Linked DNA regions of Glaciimonas sp. PCH181. Each later gene encodes a partner of the first gene's protein in a complex. Links are inferred from orthologs where the notes say so. Each region holds a gene or a part of one and is shown in the gene's direction. Other genes may lie near its edges. The genes, in order: C7W93_RS01195 and lpxA.

Region 1 (3,316 bases):
ATGGCCCCTGCACAGGCCCCTGACTAAGTATGCCCCGACCGACGAACAACGCCGGTCTGGATCATGGTAAGTCGATATAGCGCTCGCCAAACACCTGGTATTCCTGGCGTTTGGGCTTGGCGGCATCTTCTGCCAGCACATAGCGAATTGAGCTGCGGCCCTTGCACGCACGTGGCAGGATCAGGCAGCGGATGAATGCGGTTTCGCTCTCCTCGGTAGTCGGCGCATAGACCGGAAACCGACCACGTTCCAGCCACGCTTCGCCAGGTTTGTAGGCATTGGTTTGCCCTTCAGTTTCGATAGTAATTTCCCCGTGCAGGCAGCAGCGGATACCTGGCCCTTGATGCATGTGGGTAAAGGCAATCCCACCCTTGGGAAAGCCCACCCGATCGATGCGCATCAACCAGTCAAAGCCGTCATCGAGTTCGATTTCTGCCGCTAGCTTGCAATGCGATTCTGTTCCCGGCGCTGCGTGTAGTTCGCCGCTGCCTGAAACATGCTGCGTCAGCAGTTCCCAGCGCCAAAGCCGCGCGCCTTCCGCTCCGGCCAGCAGCGTAATCGCTTCTTGCCCAACCCAGGCCGAACCTTGCGCATGATGCTGGCCGCCATTCGGCAATTCAATCGTAACGTTGCCGTCAACTACGTAAATCGCGCGCGGACCCATCGGCAAATACACGGGGGTATTGCCTGTGGGCAATGTGTCTTGATACAGACGAAGAAGATAACTACTCATACTGACTCCTGATATTTATTTTGAAAAGTTGATAACGCGACCACTTGAGTCGTTACGTGACAAGTCCAGCAGGGTTGATGAGACTCTCTGAACGCAGCGCTTTAGCGTCGATGGTTATTTTAATGCTGTATCGATGAAAAAGACAATCGTATCTAAAGAAGATACAAATAGTTTGCAAAATCAGAAAAAATTGCATAAACTGCGACAGGGATAATAAAAACGATACGGAAGTCTTCTATATCGATACTGAATTAACCAAACAACATCGATGTCCGATCCCGATATCAAAAGATGTGAAATCAGAAAGAGACAAATGGTGAGTCAATCTATTCAAATAAAGCAGCAAACCAAGTCCGCTCCTTGGTATCGCGGTGCCTCTAAAGAACAATGGAAGTCTTTCTGGTCTTGTTACATAGGCTGGATGCTCGACATCATGGATTTGATGTTGTTTGCAATGATCATTGCCTATGTCGGTAAGGATCTTGGCTTCAATAAAGGTATGGCGGGGATGGTGGCCTCGGCTACGCTGATCGCGAGTGCCTTCGGTGGTCTGGTTTTCGGTTTTCTGGCTGACCGCATCGGTCGTGCCAAATCGATGGTGCTGAGCATCATCTGTTATTCGGTCGGTACGGCGCTGTGCGGCTTTTCTGATTCGCTCACGCAGTTGATCGCGTTTCGCATTCTGGTCGGTTTGGGCGTTGGCGGGGAATGGTCGGCAGGCGCAGCGCTGATTACTGAAACCTGGCCAGCCCAGCATCGCGGCAAAGTCATGGCGTGGGTTCAGAGCGCCTTTGCATCCGGTTATGCGTTGGCCGCCATCGTTGCCGCAATCGTGTTGCCGCTGCTAGGATGGCGCTGGGTGTTTGCAGTTGGCCTGATTCCGGCGCTGTTTGGCCTATGGATACGTCGTCATGTAGAAGAGCCGGAAATCTGGAAAAATCAAAAGAAACGCCTTTCTTTTAGCGAAACCATCGGCGCGTTGTTTGGCATCCACCGCAAAAATACCCTCATCGGATTAGCTTTCACGGCCGCTGCGATGTGTGGTTATTGGGGCTTGTTCACGTGGATTCCCACCTATCTGGGCACGCCTGTAAGCGAAGGCGGAGCTGGTTTTAGCCTGATCAAATCAACCACTTGGGTCGTCGTCATGCAACTGGGCGCGGCCATCGGCTTTATTGCCTTCGGTTATGTAGCTGATCTGGCGGGCCGCAAAAAAGCGTTCATCCTGTTCTTTATATGCGCAGCGGTTCTGGTGCCGCTCTATACCATGGTGAAGTCCCCGCTAATGCTGCTGATTTTAGGACCTATCGTTGCCTTTTTCGGCACCGGTTTTTACAGCGGTTTTGCGCCTACCTTCGCCGAACTGTTCCCAACATCGATTCGCGCTACTGCGCAGGGTTTTATTTACAACACGGGCCGTGCTGCCAGTGCGTTAGCGCCAATGATGGTCGGGTTTTTATCGGGAAATTACGGCGTCGGCAGCGCACTTGCCATGACCTCCGCATTTTTCCTGTTAGCCGCGATTCTGGTATTTCTTTTCTTACCTGAAACCAAGGGCAGGGAGCTGGAGTGAAGCCGTCGGGTGCCAGCACATCACTACTTGTATATCTAACTGTTAATTAATCTAGGAACAGCTATGCCGATTATTCAAATTACGCTGGTAGAAGGACGATCCAACGAAGCCGTTGAGCGTTGCATCCGTGAGGTTGCACACACGGTATCCAGCACGCTGAACGCACCGTTGGCAACGGTGCGCGTTATGGTTACCGAATTGCCCCCATCTCGTTTTGCGATCGGCGATGTGCTCAAGAGTGATGCGGCAGCGCTTAATCCTCCAATTGCCTGAGGAATAAAGGTGTCTATGATTTTCATTGCAACCATTTCGAGAAACGATTCATGAACCATCCAAACATGTCTGTCACCCTCGGCGACGAATTATATGAAGCCTTGATCAAGCGTCAGCCAGTGGCACCGCTTACCGAGCGCTTCCCGGAACTGAGCCTTGAAGATGCCTATCAGATCCAATTGCATTTGATAGGCCGCCGTCTGGCAACGGGTGAGCGCGTGGTGGGCAAAAAAATTGGCCTGACCTCGGCCGCCGTACAAACTATGCTTGGCGTCGATCAGCCCGATTTCGGTCATTTGACCTCAGCGATGGCCTATGACAGCGGTGCCACCGTTCCGGCATCCGCCATGATCGCACCGCGCGCAGAGGGCGAAATCGCCTTCATCCTCAAGCACGATCTGGTCGGCCCCGGCATCACCAATCTGGACGTTATGGCAGCCACTGCCTACGTCGTGCCGTGTTTTGAAATCGTCGACTCGCGTATTCGTGACTGGAAGATTCGGATTCAGGATACAGTCGCTGACAATGCCTCGTCGGCGGCTTTCGTACTTGGCAATACCCCGGTTGATCCCAATCAGGTCGATTTCATTCATTGCGGCATGGTGGTAGAAAAAAATGGTGTAATCGTTGGCACCGGCGCTGGTGCCGCTGCGCTCGGCTCGCCATTGACGGCGGTAGCGTGGCTGGCCAATACATTGGGCCGTCTCGGTTTGGGATTAAAAGCTGGTGAAGTAATT
Region 2 (3,156 bases), 1.0 Mb from region 1 along the record:
GCGCTGACGGCTTTGGATTCGCCAACGATGCTGGTGCCTGGGTAAAAATTCCACAAACTGGCCGCGTCCTGATCGGCGATGATGTTGAAATCGGTGCGAATACGACCATAGACCGTGGCGCATTAGCCGATACCGTCATCGAAGAAGGGGTTAAGCTGGACAATCAGATTCAGATTGCCCATAACTGCCACATCGGTGCCCACACCGCGATTGCTGCATGTGTCGGAATCGCAGGCAGTGCGACGATCGGTAAATACTGTTCCATCGGTGGTGCCGCTATGATTCATGGACATATAACGATCGTCGATCATGTGCACGTATCGGCTGGCACGCTGGCGTTGCGCTCCATTCTTGAGCCAGGTCAGTACACAGGTTTCTATCCCATTGCAAAACATCGCGACTGGGAAAAATCAGCGGCGCTAGTGCGTAATTTGAGCACTATGCGTGAGAAAATCCGGACTCTGGAAAAAACAATCGAACTGCTTACAGAAAAAAATAATGAACAGTCTTAATAACGGTCTCGACATCAGTCAGATCAAAGAATATTTGCCCCACCGCTACCCGCTTTTACTGGTTGATCGCGTGCTGAGTTGGGAGAGTGGTAAATCGATTACCGCGATCAAGAACGTGACGATCAATGAAGAGTTCTTCAACGGGCACTTCCCGAATAAACCGGTCATGCCGGGTGTATTGACGATTGAAGCGCTGGCACAAGCTGCCGCGCTGCTGTCATTTTTGAGCGATGGTCGCAAGCCGGATGAAAATACCGTTGTGTATTTTCTGGGCATTGATAAGGCGCGTTTTCGTCGTCCGATTGAACCGGGCGATCAGATCAAGCTTGAAGTTGAAATTTTACGTGTTGTGCGCGGTATCTGGAAATACAAAGCGATTGCCACCGTAGACGGCGAATTGGCCGTTGAGGCAGAGTTTATGTGCACCATGCGTCACGCCGTAACGCCGGTACATGCCGCGGTCGCTCCGACTAATCCTTCCGCCTAATTGCCGATGAGCAGAATTCATCCTACTGCCGTTGTCGATCCGAATGCGGTGCTCGATAGTTCGGTCGAAGTTGGCGCTTATTCGATCATCGGACCCAACGTGACCATCGGTCCCGGTACCAAAGTTGGCCCCCATGTGGTGATCGAGGGCCATACCAGCATTGGTCGCGACAATAACTTTTTCCAGTTTGGCTCAATCGGTGCGGCACCGCAGGACAAAAAATATGCAGGCGAACCAACGCGTCTGGAGATCGGTGACGGCAATACAATCCGTGAATTCGTAACACTAAATCGCGGGACGTCCCAAGATGTCGGTGTAACACGGCTCGGTGATGATAACTGGGTCATGGCTTACGTGCATGTGGCGCACGATTGTCAGATAGGCAGCCACACCGTCATCGCAAACAATGCAACGCTGGCCGGGCACGTACATATCGGGGATTGGGTGCTGCTGGGTGGCTTTACGACGATCCATCAATTTTGTCGTATTGGCGCACACGCAATGACTGCCTTCACCGCGGCAGTGAGTCAGGATGTTCCTCCGTTTGTAACCGCCGCTGGTAATCGGGCTGTTCCCGCAGGAATTAATAGTGAAGGCCTGCGCCGTCGCGGTTTTAGCGGAGAACAAATCCTGACGATCAAGCGTGCTTACAAACTCATTTACCGCTCCAGTCTTCCTTTAGCAGAGGCTACGGCTGCGTTAGAAGCTGAGGAAATGAAATCATCTGATTCCGCACAGTATCTTCGTATGCTGCGTGAATTTATAGGTTCATCAAGCCGTGGCATTATTCGCTGACGTGCCCAACGTGTCTAACTCCCTAGTTATGCCCCCGATTTCAATTGCCATGGTTGCCGGAGAAGCTTCCGGCGACCTGCTGGCCAGTCGCTTGCTATCGGGCTTGCGACCGCATCTGCCGGACGCATCCATGTATGGCATCGGTGGCCCGAAGATGGCTGAATACGGATTTACCAGCCATTGGGCGATGGATAAGTTATCAGTCAACGGCTTGTTTGAAGTGCTGGCGCATTATCGTGAGCTCAAAGGGATTCAAATTGCATTGCGAGATCGCTTGCTCGCTGAAAAGCCTAACATTTTTATTGGTGTTGATGCTCCTGATTTTAATTTTGGCCTGGAAACGCAGCTTAATCAGGCTGGTATTCCCACCGTCCATTTTATAGGTCCCTCTATTTGGGCCTGGCGAGGTGGGCGCATCAAGAAGATTGCGCGCTCCGGCTCGCATATGTTGGTGATATTCCCATTCGAGGAAGAAATTTATCGGAAAGCTGGCATACCGGCGACCTATGTCGGTCATCCATTGGCGCAAGTCATCCCCATGGTGCCGGATGTTATAGCGGCGCGAGTGGAGCTTGCATTACCAGTTGACGCCACTGTGGTCGCAATCATGCCCGGCAGCCGTATGTCGGAATTAAAGTACAACACGGTAAGTTTTGTGGGCGCCGCGAAATTGCTGGCGTTGCGAGACCCGAATATCCGGTTTATAGCGCCGATGGCTGGTGATAAACAACGCAGATTGTTTATCGAGCTGGTGAAAGAAGCTGGCTTAGGGGATGTTCAAATCCAATTGCTCGACGGGCAGTCACATGCTGCCATGGCCGCAGCGGATGCTGTGTTGGTTGCATCCGGTACAGCTTCGCTAGAAGTCGCACTGTTTAAAAAGCCAATGGTTATCGCATACAAAATGATGCGTGCCACTTGGGAAATATTGCGCCATATGAGTTATCAGCCATGGATCGGTCTACCGAATATTCTGGCGCGCGAGTTCTTGGTGCCAGAACTGCTGCAACACGCAGCGACGCCGAAAGCGCTTGCGGACGCTTTATGGTCTCAGTTGGAAGATGTGCCGCATCAAGAAAGATTACGTGAGCGCTTTACCGCCATGCATTACAGCTTATTGCGCGATACTGCTAATGAAAGCGCGCAAGCAGTATTAAAAATCATTGAGCAACATAAATAATTCTTATTTTTTTATTGAAATATTTCAGCGTCACAATGAACTTATTATTTAACGAGCGTTTCCTCAGTATTTTAAGAAACGTTTGATAAGTCGGATGATGAGAGTTAATAGAAGTTGATGTCGGTGAATATTGAAGAATAATCTCTGCGGTTAGGAGATTTCAATATTTATTTTTAATATTT

Evidence for each region.
Region 2: the proteins of C7W93_RS01195 (region 1) and lpxA are in contact, whole or in part, in a crystal structure (PDB 4J09), measured with the Escherichia coli proteins. The link is inferred for Glaciimonas sp. PCH181 from one-to-one orthologs.

The regions. Positions count from the first base shown.
Region 1 is NZ_PYFP01000001.1:273,187-276,502, forward strand. The notes cover bases 187-3,176. They hold C7W93_RS01195 (MFS transporter), read left to right. Parts: upstream 187-1,046; coding sequence 1,047-2,306; downstream 2,307-3,176. Other genes in these bases: C7W93_RS01190 (hypothetical protein), read right to left, coding at 187-733; C7W93_RS01200 (tautomerase family protein), read left to right, coding at 2,370-2,579; dmpE (2-oxopent-4-enoate hydratase), read left to right, coding at 2,630-3,176. Outside these bases: more of C7W93_RS01190, read right to left, coding at 62-186; more of dmpE, read left to right, coding at 3,177-3,316. UniProt on the Escherichia coli protein: Probably transports across the inner membrane the two dehydrated forms of N-acetylneuraminate (Neu5Ac), 2,7-anhydro-N-acetylneuraminate (2,7-AN) and 2-deoxy-2,3-didehydro-N-acetylneuraminate (2,3-EN).
Region 2 is NZ_PYFP01000001.1:1,275,836-1,278,991, reverse strand. What follows is about bases 70-2,899. They hold lpxA (acyl-ACP--UDP-N-acetylglucosamine O-acyltransferase), read left to right. Parts: upstream 70-1,005; coding sequence 1,006-1,794; downstream 1,795-2,899. Other genes in these bases: lpxB (lipid-A-disaccharide synthase), read left to right, coding at 1,823-2,899; fabZ (3-hydroxyacyl-ACP dehydratase FabZ), read left to right, coding at 499-999; lpxD (UDP-3-O-(3-hydroxymyristoyl)glucosamine N-acyltransferase), read left to right, coding at 70-512. Also shown: more of lpxD, read left to right, coding at 1-69; more of lpxB, read left to right, coding at 2,900-2,974.